Candidatus Finniella inopinata: one gene and its partner. The protein of the gene in region 2 interacts with the protein of the main gene of each other region in a pairwise test. Links are inferred from orthologs where the notes say so. Each region holds a gene or a part of one and is shown on either strand. Other genes may lie near its edges. The genes, in order: ruvA and ruvC.

Region 1 (7,527 bases), on a different replicon or contig from region 2:
CCCACCTGAATGGACATGCGGCCTGCAACCTCGCTCATCGGGGCTAGTAGCGGTAAACCACCGCGGGAATCTGTCACGGTTTCATAAGCAATTGCAATGCATCCTGATTCCATCAACCCTTTTGTTTGTTCAAGGTCGGGGGCCAAATGCAGATACGTAAAAAGGACCTGATCAGGGCGCAGCATTTTGCATTCACTAAGTTGGGGTTCTTTGACCTTAATAATCATATCAGCTTGATTAAAAATCTCGGCAGCCGTTTGAACAATGGTCGCACCGACTTTTTGATAATCGTGGTCACCAAAACCAATTCCAGTACCAGCTTGTGTTTCAACCAAAACCTTATGTCCGTTCGACAAAAGTTCCTGCGCTGATGCTGGGGTCAATCCAACCCGATACTCGTGGTTTTTAATTTCTTTGGGAACACCAATAATCATGATTACTCTTTGTTTACGCTAGAGTGGTAAAATTTTGTGGAAGTTAGAAATTGTACAAAGTGATGTCACTTATACAGACTTTAAAACATAATGGTGGGGGTAGTGAATGCGGACATACTCGCTCATCTCTTGGATGACTCGATCCACTGTGACGTTCGTCGGCTCATCCAATGTTTCAACATGGATGTCAGCGCTTTCATAAATGGGGTACCGTTCGGCAATTAAACTTTCTAATGTTTCCCTTTGATTTCCCTGGGTTAACAAGGGTCTGTCGTTTCGTCTTGAGACACGGGCGACCAATGTTTCAATGTCGGCTTTTAGCCAGACTGAAATGGCCTTTTCCTTAATCAATTTTTGGGTTTCAAGATTGTTTAAAGAACCCCCTCCAGTTGCTAGTACGTGTATAGGTTGATCCAATAAACGAGTAATCACCCGATGTTCACCGCTTAGAAAGGCCTGCTCACCAAAAACCGATAAAATCTCTTTAATCGGACAGCCAGCAGCAGCCTCAACCTCGTGATCGGAATCATAAAAAGGTAATTCCAGTCGTTTGGACAAACGTCTGCCAATGCTGGTTTTACCTGAGCCCATGAGCCCAACCAAAACAATGGTTTTAGGGGGCATGAAACTAATTGTTGTAGACTGAGGACGGGAACTATGAGAATACATCATCACCAAAACTGCATGTCTTAATTTATAATTTTAATTCTATCCAGTTATATACCCATTCTGGATAAAGATGTTGGTTCTTCTATTTGAATCAGTATGGGTACAAGTCCCTGCGGACCACATAGGTAAATATGCCGTCCACAAGGCGCTGCTGTCAATGATTTGTTGAATGTGTGGTCAAAAAAGCTTCGATATCTTTTGTAAGTTTTTGATGAATATCGGCAGTTTCATTGAAAATATTGTGCCAGGCCCCTTCATAAATTTTATGCGTGCCGATTTTTAAATGGCTAGCAACTTTAGCATCCTGACTGGTATCAACCGTTTGATCGTCACCTGCTGTGGCTATGAAAATGGGTGTGGTTATCGCCTGTAGTCCTTCAGCTTGTAGTGCCTGATCCAAGGCTCTAAAGCTTGCATTTAGCCAACCATAGGTGGGGCCTGCGGTCATGAATTGGGGATGATCTTGGGTAATCTTTTTTTGCCGTTCAAAGTTTTCACGATCATGGGTGCCTCGATTCTTTTCAAACACATCTTTATTGATGTCAAAATCACCATAGCCAAAACAATAATGATCAGCATACCCTAATTTTGTTGCTGCGGCACTCAACCAGCGGGCAGCAAAAACGGGGAAGGGGTTGGTTTTTAATCCTAACATAGGCGATAAAAACACGGCGGCTTGAACAGGGAAAGTTTTGGCAACGCTTTGATCACTCAAAAAATGTAGAACAACCAAGGAGCCCATCGAACTGCCTACTAGGTAAATCGCCTGGTCGGAGGTGCGATAGGTTTTTAGGGTTAATTTCACGTCCTCCACATAAGACTGGTAATCATCTATGTAAACCTTTTGGGGGTTGTCCGTTTCCCGATCGGATCCACCGTGCCCACGCCAGTCAATAACGACGACCCGAAATCCCAAATTGGCAAAATAGTCGGCTAATCGATCATTTTTTTCAATAAACGATGCTCGTCCCGGGCAAATGATTAGCAGTTTTTTGGTATCCGCTGATACTTTCGAGTGCCATTCGCCCACGCGTATTTTGACGCCGTTTTCATGTTTTAAAGATTGGTAAGAGAATTCAGCGTGAAGCGGGGATAGAAAAATAAGCAGTAAAGCGAATTGACGGAAAATTTTTAGCATTTCAAGCTCCTTATTTACGAATCAGAAAAAGGCAGTTGCGATTGTGCGCCTGAGGCTGCAATAAAAGGCAACCCCAAATGTTGATAGGCGTTTTCTGTTAAAATGCGACCGCGGGGGGTGCGTTGAATAAAACCCTGTTGAATCAGATAGGGTTCGATCGTTTCTTCCAACGTATCGCGTTGTTCCGACAAAGCAGCGGCCAGGGTTTCGATGCCAACGGGCCCCCCTTTGTAATAATCAATAATGGTGCGCAGGTACTTTATGTCTTGCGCATCCAGGCCCAACGGGTCAACCTCCAACCGATTCAGGGCGTCTTTTGCCATATCCTCTTCCACAATCGTTTGGCCCATAACGCTGGCAAAGTCACGGACACGCCTCAATAATCGCCCTGCCACCCGCGGAGTCCCACGTGATCGCCTGGCAATCTCAAAGGCCCCGCTTTCTATCAAGTTAAATTCTAAAATTTTCGCGGCACGACGAATGATAGTCGTCAACTCATTCAGCTCATAAAATTGTAACCGCAGTGGAATACCGAATCGTTCCCGCAATGGTTGACTTAACAGACCAGACCGGGTTGTGGCCCCGATAAGGGTAAAAGGAACCAAGTCAAGCCGAATAGAGCGAGCCGCTGGCCCTTCGCCAATCATAATATCCAGTTTAAAATCTTCCATTGCCGAGTATAAAACCTCTTCAATGGTTGGGTTTAGTCGGTGGATTTCGTCAATGAATAAAACGTCATGTGGTTGCAGGTTGGTCAGAAGAGCAGCCAGATCACCGCTTTTGGTAATAATGGGCCCTGATGTGGCACGAAAGCCCACGTCCATTTCCTTCGCAACAATCTGAGCCAGGGTTGTTTTACCAAGGCCGGGGGGGCCAAATAGTAAAACGTGGTCCAATGATTCCTTGCGGTTTTTGGCCGCTTGAATAAACACGCTTAAATTGCTGCGCACAGCCGCCTGACCCGTAAAATCAGCCAGGCTTAAGGGGCGCAGCGAAGGTTCTAACTCCTCCTCTAACTGTTTATTTGGATCAATTAAACGAAGGTCAGTCATTATTCATCATGATGTCTTAGACAATTTTTGCAAAGATAACCGAATTAAGACTTCAGCGGTAGGGTTATTTGGGTTTTCTTGAGCGGTTTTTGTTAACGCCAAGCTGGCCTCGGCCTTTGAATAACCAAGTCCTAGTAAGCCGGACAGTGCGTCTTGTATGGCTGAGGTTGGAGACGCCAGTTGAATCGGAAGAGAACCCGACAGGGTGAAAATTTTATCTTTTAGTTCCAACACAATCCGGCCCGCTATTTTAGCGCCAACACCATCAGCCTGGGTTAATGATAAACGATCTTGCTGACTGATGGCGGCTCTGAGTCTTTCAGGGCTAAGATTCGATAGGATGGAAAGTGCTGCTTTTGCTCCCACCCCCTGTACCGTTAACAACAACTGAAAACAATGACGCTCGTCAGGGTCGTAAAAGCCGCAAAGCTGTTGGTGATCTTGGCGGATGATGTGTTCAATCCATAAGCTAAGTTTTTGACCAATGGCGGGAAGCTGGTCAATGGTACGAGCCGAGACCTGAACCCAATAGCCAACGCCTTGAACATCAAGAATTAAATGCCCGTCATAAAGGCTGTCAAGAATGCCGGTCAATTTTGCAATTATCATTAAGGACTCGTCTTCCTGCTAATTTTTTTTCATTAATCACTTTTATACAAAATAAGAAGACCTTACGATATACCCTTTAGATCTTTTGTAGGCAGCTTAGAAATCAAAATTTGCGTAAAATCTTGACAAAGGGTTGAATTTAGAGCATATTTCGAATGATGGTTGTTATTTAAAACTATACTAAATTTATTTATATTAAGTTGGCATAGATCGTTTTTTTATAGGAGGCATACTGGCTTGAAACGTCATTCTCACCTTATTAGTGTCGCATTTATGGTTGTGGCTTGTTTGATTGCTGCCCGTGAATACTATATAAACTACCAGATTGACGTGTCTCTTGGTCAAGCTGACAATGTTCCAGCTGAGGAACAAAATTTAAATCATTCAAATCAAACTTCCCCGATGTTAATTGGTTGCTCTAATAGTAATGAGGAACTGGAAGAACAATATCAAACCGTAGAAATTAGGAAGGGTGATACCCTGGGGTCGTTGCTGGCCAAGTTTGATATATCAAAGCAAGATATTGAGTCCCTGAATAAATCCTTGAAAGGTCATTTAAATCCCCGTGATTTGAAGCCAGGTCAAGCATTCTCTATTCAATATAAGAAGGATCAGCAGGGCGTTCAGCTTTTAGGGGCTGAGTTTAAGCCTTCTTTGGAATACACAGTTGTTTGTGAAAGAAATGAAAAAGGTCAATTCAAAACCCAGAAAAATACAGTTGAGTTAAAGACAGTCCTTAAGCGTGTTGACGGTCGGATTAATGCTAGTTTTTATAGTGCTGCTCTTAAATTAGGCATTCCAGCCAAGGTTGTAAAAGAAGCCATTAAGGCATTAAGTTACAGCGTTAATTTCCAGCATGGTATAAAGTCTGGTGATCCTTTCGAATTATTGTACGAACAATATGAAGATGCCCAAGGAAATTCTATAAAACCTGGAAATCTGAAATATATTTCTGTCGTTGCCAAAGGTCAGCTTCATCGTATTTATTCGTACGCGCCCGCGGGCAATTGTGCAGGTTATTATAACGCCCGGGGTGAAAGTGTTATTCGCAGCCTTTTGCAAACTCCCATAGACTCAAGCCGTATGCGGGTGACGTCGGGGTTTGGCAGTCGTGTTCATCCCATCAAAGGATTTCGTCGAGATCATAAAGGGGTCGATTTTGGTGCCCCTCATGGAACGGCTGTAATGGCGGCCGGTGATGGGGTCGTTCTAAAAGCTGGTTATTTTGGCGATTATGGTAATTATGTTCGAATTCGCCATGCGGGCGGGTACGAAACAGTTTATGCCCACCTAAGCAAAATCGCCTCTGGAACCCGTATAGGGGCCAGTGTAAAACAAGGCCAAGTTATTGGTAATGTGGGTGCGACTGGGCTAGCAACAGGTCCCCATTTGCATCACGAGGTGATTCTTAAAAACGTTCACGTCAACCCCCAATCTGTCAAAGCCTTGCCCACAACGCACCTGGCGACTAAAGATATTCAGAAATTTAATAAGTTCAAGCAAGAGATCGAAACCCAGATTGTGGGTCTCCCGATGAAGAATCAGCTGGCCAGTAATGATTTGAATGACGCTGTAAAAAATAAGATCGCCTAAAAGATGCTTTATTCATAATATCTATGTCCTTTAAAAGCAAAGCCATGAAGCACGGCGTATCAGGAGTAAATCCAGATTCATCAAGAGAAACAACATAGCTAAGCTCCTATAAGAATAATTTCTTCACTATATTTTGTGATCTTCGGTTTTTATTTGCCATCTTGTAAAGCCGTCCCGCGCGGTTCGTTTAATTCTTGGTATATTCCATGTCCAATATAATATTGTTAATCAAATGTTAACCCAAAAATGATAGGTTTTAGGGATGTATATTATAGTCTTGGAATTTATCAATGTTTTATATGTTTATTATTCACATATTGCTACTATTATCTAATCAAGATATAAACGCATCCGATATTTTTGGCGATGACCATGTGGGGCGTAACCAAAGTTTTAATCATCCCAAATTTGGACCTATTTTTGGTATTCGCACTTACCCAGTCTCCAATTTTGTTGCCTATTCCGCTGATAAACAAACATTTTTTAAACCTTCTGCGCCTTATTATCGGAATACTGTGTTGCCGCAAGAGGATATTGATATTGATAAGGCCTACCGACAGTTTGATAAACTTTGGCGGGAAAACCATCCTGATATTGCGTGCCATTTTGATAATCTGATGGCTACAACCGAACCCAGAATACCTTTAGTTACCCATAGTATCTGGCTGACGAATCTAGACGCACCGGTAGAATTAAAGGACGAGTTCATAGTATGGTTTAAGAAATCCTGTAGCATGAATTTGGTTAGTGTAGGTTGGAAACATTATTTGTGGGTTCAAGATAGAACCAAATTACCCAAAACAGTCAAAGAATTGGAAAAAGTAGGCGTTGAAATTAAGGAAGTTTATGGAGTTTTGGCTGAAGAAAGTGATTTTTACGGATTAAAATCAAATTTCGATCAAGAGGTTTCTGACTCCAAATTTGGACGTGCTTCTGATATTTTGCGCGTTATTTTCTTATACAAATTTGGGGGTATATATAGAGATATCGATTTTGAAATGACCCGTCCTTTTACTGGGTTGCATTTAGCCTATGATTTTTATGCAGGCATTGAAGGCGCTTATTCTTGCCCTTGTAATGCAATATACGGCTCCCGTCCTGGTCACCCTGTTCTGAGTGGACTTTTGGAAATTTTTCTCCGTAACTATGACCCAAAAACAACACCGAGCTACATTTTGACTTCCTTGAATGTTGGTGGAGAGCTTTTGAGAACTCTTTGCCAAACAGGCCCGATTGCCCTGGGTGTAGCCGTTAAAAAAACAATTTTATCTCACGGGGTCATATCCTTTGGTCTACCCATAAAGGATCAGCCAGACGGTCGAAGAGATCGCAATATTATCTTTCCCTCTGAAGTGTTTTTTGCATATTTTAACCAAGGAAAAAATTGTGACTCTTTTGGATGGCATGCGTTCACAGGCAGTTGGTTAAAAAATGAATTTGGAAGTCGTGGGTGAAGAATTTTAAGCATTCTGATTGAAAACATATTGTGAGACAAACTTCTTCACAAAATTTACGCAAAATCATTTGAAGGGGGTATACTTACCTCCAAACCAACCTTGACGTTACAAAGTTTATGAATCCGCGCATCTACCCCTTTCAGTCCGTCGAAGAAAAATGGCAACGGACATGGGACCAACTGAATCTCTATACAACAAAAGAAACTAACAAACCAAAATGCTATGTGCTTGAAATGCTGCCCTATCCATCGGGGCGTTTGCATATGGGGCATGTGCGCAACTATGCCATTGGCGACGCGATTGCCCGGTTTAAGGCGGCGCAGGGGTTTGAGGTTTTGCATCCTATGGGCTGGGATGCCTTTGGCTTGCCGGCTGAAAATGCGGCGATTCAGCACAATACTCACCCTGGATTGTGGACTATTCAAAATATTGCCGAGATGAAAAAGCAATTGCAACGCCTTGGCTTTTCTTATGATTGGCAACGCGAAGTTGCCACCTGCAACCCTGATTATTACGGGCATGAACAGAAAATCTTCCTGGATTTTTATAAGAAGGGGCTGATCTATCGCAAAGAA
Region 2 (7,745 bases):
TGTTGAATCGTTTGGTTGACACAAGAATATTGTTAGATGCTGCTCGTAAAGCTGGCATTGATAAAAATCTTGAAGTTTTAAAGCGCATTGCTGAGGCTCAAGAAGCCCTGATTCAAAAATCTTATTTGGATAAAGAAATTGAGAAATTAGTCACCGATGCTGTCCTTCAAGAAAAGTATCAAGAATTGCTGAAGATGATTCCAAAAGACCAAATGGAAATCAAGCTCAGTCATATTCTAATCAAAACAAAGGAAGAAGCAGCCGACATTCTAAAGCAGTTGAAAGCCGGCACCAAGTTCGAGACGCTTTTGGAAAAATCACTGGATACTGAATCAAAAGAAAAAGGTGGTGATCTTGGGTATGTCCGCAAAGAAGAGCTGCCAAAAGATTTTGCTGAATTGGCCTTTAAAGCAGAAAAAGGTTCGGTTGTTACAGAAGCTATGAAAATTGGTGAGGTTGGTTACAGTGTTATCCGTGTGGATGATAAACGTCCAGTAACGCCGCCTGAATTCAAGAAAGTTCGTGATGAAATCTTTAAGGCTGTCAGCCCTGAATATGCCGTTAAAGTCATTGAAAAGCTAAGAGCAGACAGTGGCGTAAAAAAGACTGGCCTTGATGGAAAACCATTGGTTGAAAAAACTCCTGAACAAAGAAAGGCAGAAGCCGAAGCTGAAGCTAAGGGAGAAAAGACATCAGATCAACCAAGCGTTGACCTGAAGACCCTTGAGGACAACATGGTCGTAGCTGAATTTAAAGATGGCGAAAAAGTTAAAATCGCGGATCTTAAGGAAAGCATGATCTCGTTGCCACCTCAACTGAAGGAAGTTCCTTTTGATAAAGTGTTCGAACCTTTATTGAATCGCGTTATTGATATGAAGTTGATTTCAGCAGAGGCTCGCAAGGCGGGTATGGATAAAGATCCAGCTGTGTTGAAAAAAATTGCGGATGCGAAAGAGGCTTTGACACAGAAGTTCTATCTGGAACAAGAAGTGGCCAAGTTAATCACACCAGACATGATCAACGCTAAGTATCAACAACTTTTGAAAATGATGCCAAAGAATGAAATGGAAATCCGCCTCCGTCATATTTTGGTTAAATCAAAAGAAGATGCCCTTAAAGTTATGAAAGCTTTGAAGTCAGGAGCCAGTTTCGAAGAAATGGTCAAGACTTACTCTGTCGACGACCAAAGCAAAGCCAATAACGGTGATCTAGGATACGTTCGTCGCAACGACTTACCAAAAGAATTCGCAGATAAGGTTTTCAAGGCTGCTAAAGCGACCTTGTTGCCTGAAGCCATTCAGGTCGGCGATGTGGGATACAGCATCGTTCGCGTTGAAGACAAACGGGCAATCGAACCGCCGAAACTTGAGGAAGCCAGAGCCGAACTCACAAAAGTCATCTCAGCTGAGCTAAGCGTTAAGGTATTAGCAGATCTTCGAAAGCAAGTGACAGTCAAAAAGTTTGATCTAAACGGTCAGCCTTTGGTTGAGAAAGCTGCTGCAGCTGCACCGACCGCTCCTGCTGCTGCTCCTAGCGCACAACCTGCTCCGGCAACAACAGAGCCAAAAGCCCCAACAGCAGCGCCTGCTGCTTAAGTTCTAAGCTTTTGAATAAGGGCGGTACCGGAAGTTTCCTGTGCCGCCTTTTTTTTATACCATTATGAGAGTGTTTTCTATGCCCCGTGATATTTATCAACAGTCCTTAGCCTATCACCGTCGCCGCCCCTATGGAAAATTGGCAATTGTTCCAATAAAACCCTTGGCGGACCGCCATGATTTAGCCTTGGCTTATTCACCAGGCGTAGCAGAGCCCTGTCGAGCAATCTTTAAGGACCCCAGCCAAGCGGCTGAACTGACGGCCCGTTCCAATTTAATTGCGGTGATTACGAATGGCACAGCCGTTTTGGGTTTGGGTAACATTGGTCCTTTGGCTTCAAAACCAGTCATGGAAGGCAAGGCGATTCTTTTTAAAAAGTTTGCTGACATAGATGCATTCGACATAGAAATTAATGAAGCAGACCCAGACAAATTAGTTGATATCATCGCAGCGTTGGAGCCAACTTTTGGTGGCATTAACCTAGAGGATATCAAGGCCCCCGAATGTTTTTATATTGAAAAGAAATTAAAAGAACGCCTGAAAATTCCCGTCTTTCATGATGATCAACATGGTACCGCGATTACGGTTGGGGCAGCCATTTTGAATGGCTTAGAACTTTTGGATAAGAAAATTGATCAAGTGCGTCTTGTAACATCTGGTGCCGGGGCCGCTGCCCTCGCTTGCCTAGACTTGTTACTTGACCTGGGTCTAAAGCGTGAGAACGTCACGATAACCGACAGTAAAGGCGTTGTATTTGAAGGACGAGAAGGCATAGAAGATGATTCGAAAGGACTCTACGCCCAAGACACCCATCATCGTCATTTATCAGACGCCATTGAAGGTGCCGATATCTTTTTAGGATTATCGGTTGCCAACGTCCTGACGCCCGAAATGGTGGCGACCATGGCCCCAAGGCCGTTGATTTTAGCATTAGCCAATCCTGACCCTGAGATTCTTCCACCCCTAGTCGCCCAGGTCAGAAACGATGCCATTGTGGCAACGGGGCGATCTGATTATCCCAACCAAGTCAATAACGCTGTCTGCTTTCCCTATATCTTTCGGGGGGCCTTGGACGTGGGTGCAACCACTATTAACCAAGAAATGAAAATTGCCTGCGTTAAAGCGATTGCTAAATTAGCCCAGGCCGAAAGTTCTGATATTGTCTCAAACGCCTATAATGGAGAGATCCACAGTTTTGGTCCAGACTTTATCGTTCCCAAACCATTTGACCCGCGTTTATTTGTGGAACTGGCCTTCGTCGTCGCACAAGCCGCTATGGACACAGGCGTTGCCACCCGACCCATAAAAGACATGGTGGCTTATCGGGAACATCTGCAGGCCTTCATTTATGGGTCAAGTCAAGTCATGCAACCTGTCTTTGCCACAGCAAAACAACAAGGCCATCGCACAACACGTATCGTCTTTGCCGAGGGGGAAGAAGAACGGGTTCTACAAGCTGTACAAACCCTTTGCGACGAGAAAATAGGTCTTCCCATCTTGGTTGGCCGTCCCGATATTATTCAACGACGCATTAACGCATTAAGCCTGCGGTTGAAAGCCGGCGAGGACTATCAGGTTGTCGATCCCAATAATGACCCCCGTTATCACCATTATTGGACGACTTATCATCGCTTAACCGAACGGCGAGGTGTTTCCGCCGATGTAGCCAAAACGTTGGTGCGCACGAACACAACAATCATCGCAGCCCTTATGGTCCACTTGGGTGATGCCGACACCCTGATTTGTGGCATTATCGGGCGTTATATTGATCACTTCCGGCAGCTGCAGCAAATATTGGATGTGCAACCCCAATTTAGCCATTGTGCCGCCCTGTGTGCGTTGGTGATGGACCATCAGCCTTTGTTTATTTGTGACCCTTATATCAATATAGATCCAACAGCGGAACAATTGGTGGAAATGACATTATTGTCGGCCCAGCAAATTCGTCGGTTTGGTATAACGCCGAAAGTGGCCTTGATTTCTCATTCTAATTTTGGGTCATCCCGCAGTACTTCTGCACGCAAAATGCAAACGGTTTTGCAAATGTTACGACAAGTAGCACCCGAGTTAGAAGTGGAAGGGGAAATGCATGCCGATGCGGCCCTGTGTCCTGATATTCGCCAGAAAATTTTCCCCAATTCTCAGTTGCAAGGACCAGCCAATCTGCTCGTCATGCCCAACATAGAGGCTGCCAATATTTCCTTTAAAATGGCGCGCGCCTTAGGCAATGAATTAATCATCGGCCCCATTTTAATGGGTATTCGTGGCAGCGCTCAAATTTTAACCCCCACCATTAATGTGCGAGGAATCGTTGATATGACAGCCTTGGCCTTAGTTGATGCCTTAGAGTGTTCAAAGACTTAGATTTAAGGAAAAGATACTACATACCGTTAATAAAAAATAAACTATTAAACCCTATTATTTTAGAATGAAATATAATAGGATTTTTTAGAATGCATCAATTCAAAAATGTTGTAACAAGTTTGGCTTTGTTATCGGTTTGTTTGCCTGCCTTTGCCAGCGTCCAACCAGACGACTTACAAACAGTACAAGAGAATACAGGGAAATTTGAGCTTGTAGGGAATGAATCAGCTGCAAATACAACTTCTGCAGACACATCACCAATAAGCCTGCCTTGCGGTTATCGGTTTAAACGATTCATCTGGACAAAAGTGCACCAAAGCTTATTTTTGGGATCTAATACTGCGACTACAGCTCGGTTACCTGAACCGGCAGTTGGATCAGATCTTGTTTCATGGCAAGCACATAACCCTCTTTTACCTTTCAGCGGTATTTACACAGCAAGGACCTTACCAACGGCTGAAGATAGTTCATCACAGAAACTAAAAGTAGCTTTTTACAGTTTCTTACGAAAATATTTTCCTGCAGCAAGTTCAGGTTTACCTTCGATTCCTGACGGCAATGATCGATTAACTAGTTTATTTCCTAGCGAATATACCGCTCTGTTACCCTTGCTGCCGATGCCTGCAGATTTAAAAAGGGGACAAATAAGCAATGACGTTATAGGTGCCCTAGCCTTGGAGGGGCCTTTAGGCGCTTATATTAAGCATACGCCCAGTGCAACGGATAATAATCTTTATAAAATAAATTTATCTGATTACTACCAGTTTCCTGTGAAAGAGGGGCTATCACGTTTGGGTGGTATAGCAACTTTACGATATGTGCCTGAACAAAACTCGATGGAGACTGTATCCATAGAATATGAAGGACAAATTTACACAAAGGCATCCGGCGAAGAATGGAAACATAAGCAGAAAATTATGCTGATGGGAATGTCGACTGATACGACCGTCGTTCGTCACTTGCTGCATACCCATTATATCGTGGCTGGGACTTTTTGTGCTGTGAATAACCGATACCTATTACCTAACCACCCTTTGCGTTTACTAATGTACCCTCATCAATATTCAACTTTATCGGTCAATAGTATGAACACGCCCTTATTGATGGCCAACGCTGGCAGTTACGTCCCGGTATTCTTCAGTTATGATCGGCCAACTGCTGTAAATTTGATTAATCAAAAAATAGGATCCTTCAATATTGAAAATATGGATATTGAAAGAAATACGACAAACCGTGGAATGACAATCACAGGTGATGCACAAGAGGGCACTGTAAATTATAAATACGGCAACAACACCATAAGTTTGTGGAACATTATCAAAAAGCATGTTGGTGATTATATTGACGTCTATTACACAAACGATACAGCCGTGTCTGAAGACCCGCAAATTCGCCAGTGGTTCAATGCGTTACAACAATACATACCTAATGGTATAACGCACTACGCAGCAAGCCCAACAAAAACTAACCTGCAACGTTTAATCACTACGTTTATTTATACGGCTTCCGTTGAGCATGAAATAGTGGGTAATATCGAAGTTAATTATGGTATATGGCATAACCTGATCCCTTCTCAGGTACCCAGAGATATAAACAAACGCCCCAGCATTGATATATTCCATCAATATATGGATATTTCGTTTGCCACATCAGCACCTTCGATAAAACTTACCGATGACTTCAGTTATCTAGCGTTAGATGATGCAGGCAAACAGAGTTTTAAAGATTTCCGAACAGCTTTGTTAGCATATCAACAAGCGTTAGAAGCTAGAGGCGACAATACTTACACAGTGTTTCCTTTGAAATTAGAGGCAGGTACAAGTGCTTAAATAATAAATTAAAGATTTGTGTAACGTTTGTGAATGATTTTGCCGGTTTTTCTGTTAGCACCATACCCCTTTTGTCACCCCCGCGAAGGCGGGGGTCCAGTTGTATTGCTGTCTGGATTCCCGCCTTCGCGGGAATGACATGGATGAGCTTGGGATTAACATTTAAAGCATCAAAATGACGAGAATATATACCGAAATCATTTGAAAGGGTGTTATATTCTGCGCGGGGTATGATGTGCATGGCAAATAGCAGCTGCCAGGGCATCAGCCGCGTCAAGTTTTAAACCTGATTGCAAGGTTGGCAATAGCCGTTGCACCATCATCAGTACTTGACTTTTATCGGCATGACCAACGCCCACCACAGACTTTTTAATTTTGTTGGCTGAGTATTCAAAAACAGGAATGTTTAAAGACGCAGGGGCCAATAAAACAACCCCCCGCGCCATTCCCAATTTCAACGTAGACACCGCATTATTATTCACAAAAGTTTCTTCGACAACGGCTTCATCAGGTTGGTGGTCTTCCAAAACAACCATTAACCCTTGGAATAGCGTATTCAACCGTTCGGCCAGGCTAAGTTTGGCATCTGTATCAACCGTTCCTTGGGCGACAGGGCTTAAGCTGTTCCCCTGAACCTTAATAACCCCCCAGCCTGTGTGGCGAAGCCCGGGATCCAGGCCTAGGATTTTAACCACCAGCAGCTTTTTCTGTGGCTTTCAAGGGCATTTTAATCTGCAAATGGACTTCCTTTAACCGCTCAGGATCCACGGCAGAAGGGGCCCCCATCAGCAAATCTTGGGCCTGTTGATTCAAAGGAAAGGCGATGATCTCGCGCAGGTTCGGCTCGTCGGCCAGCAACATCACGATGCGATCAATACCAGGCGCACATCCACCATGGGGCGGGGCGCCGTATTTAAATGCATTCAACAACCCACCAAACTTAGCTTCAACATCCGCCTTGTCATACCCAACGATATCAAAGGCCTTATACATGACTTCGGGCAGGTGGTTTCGAATGGCGCCGCTTGATAATTCAATACCATTACAAACGATATCGTATTGGTAAGCTTTAATGGTCAAGGGGTCTTGATTCTCCAAGGCATGCAGGCCACCTTGAGGCATCGAGAATGGGTTATGGGAGAAATCGATCTTACCCGTTTCCTCGTTCAATTCATACATGGGGAAATCAACAACCCAGCAGAATTTAAACGTATTTTGTTCAATAAGGTCCAAATCTTGGCCGATCCGGGTGCGGGCCTGGCCGGCCACCTTTGCGGCCTTGTCAGCCTTGTCACACACAAAAAAGACGGCGTCCCCATCACCCAATCCCGCCGCTTGCTTCAAAGCCTGCAGCTGTTCTGCATTTAAGAATTTGGCAATCGGACCCTTGGCGTCCTGACCCTCAAACACAATATACCCAAGGCCTGGCAATCCTAACCCTTGCGCCCAGTTGTTTAGTTTCTCAAAAAAGCTGCGGGGTTGCTTAGAAGCATTGGGGGCAGGAATGGCGCGAACCACGCCACCTTTTTCAACGGCCTTGGCAAAGACGCCAAAATCTGAATCTCTAAAAATCTCGCTGACGTCACTGATCAGAATGGGGTTTCGAAGGTCAGGCTTGTCACAGCCATACTTTAACATCGCATCATGAAACGTAATGCGCGGATAAGGATACGAACTGATGGCGCGGCCATTCGCGAATTCGTTAAACACACCGGTCAACACGGGCTCGATGGCCGCAAAAACATCCTCTTGCGTGGCAAACGACATCTCAAAGTCAAGCTGGTAAAACTCACCAGGCGACCGGTCAGCCCGCGCATCTTCATCCCGAAAGCACGGGGCAATTTGGAAATAACGATCAAACCCGGCCACCATCAGCAGCTGCTTAAATTGCTGGGGTGCTTGCGGCAGGGCATAAAAATGTCCGGGGTGAATTCGGCTTGGCACCAAAAAGTCCCG

The links.
Region 1: the proteins of ruvC (region 2) and ruvA interact in binary tests that used the Escherichia coli proteins (3 or more experiments, as listed by UniProt). The link is inferred for Candidatus Finniella inopinata from one-to-one orthologs.

Annotation. Positions count from the first base shown.
Region 1 is NZ_SCFB01000001.1:125,517-133,043, forward strand. The notes cover bases 2,102-4,882. They hold ruvA (Holliday junction branch migration protein RuvA), read right to left. Parts: upstream 3,903-4,882; coding sequence 3,300-3,902; downstream 2,102-3,299. Other genes in these bases: EQU50_RS00675 (alpha/beta fold hydrolase), read right to left, coding at 2,102-2,241; ruvB (Holliday junction branch migration DNA helicase RuvB), read right to left, coding at 2,256-3,293; EQU50_RS00690 (peptidoglycan DD-metalloendopeptidase family protein), read left to right, coding at 4,140-4,882. Also shown: ald (alanine dehydrogenase), read right to left, coding at 1-434; EQU50_RS00670 (shikimate kinase), read right to left, coding at 504-1,106; more of EQU50_RS00675, read right to left, coding at 1,258-2,101; more of EQU50_RS00690, read left to right, coding at 4,883-5,495; EQU50_RS00695 (glycosyltransferase), read left to right, coding at 5,813-6,949; leuS (leucine--tRNA ligase), read left to right, coding at 7,069-7,527. UniProt on the Escherichia coli protein: The RuvA-RuvB-RuvC complex processes Holliday junction (HJ) DNA during genetic recombination and DNA repair.
Region 2 is NZ_SCFB01000005.1:168,014-175,758, reverse strand. Bases 4,747-7,745 are described here. They hold ruvC (crossover junction endodeoxyribonuclease RuvC), read right to left. Parts: upstream 6,491-7,745; coding sequence 6,002-6,490; downstream 4,747-6,001. Other genes in these bases: aspS (aspartate--tRNA ligase), read right to left, coding at 6,477-7,745; EQU50_RS04410 (lipoxygenase family protein), read left to right, coding at 4,747-5,789. In the rest of the region: EQU50_RS04420 (peptidylprolyl isomerase), read left to right, coding at 1-1,595; EQU50_RS04415 (NADP-dependent malic enzyme), read left to right, coding at 1,675-3,960; more of EQU50_RS04410, read left to right, coding at 4,050-4,746.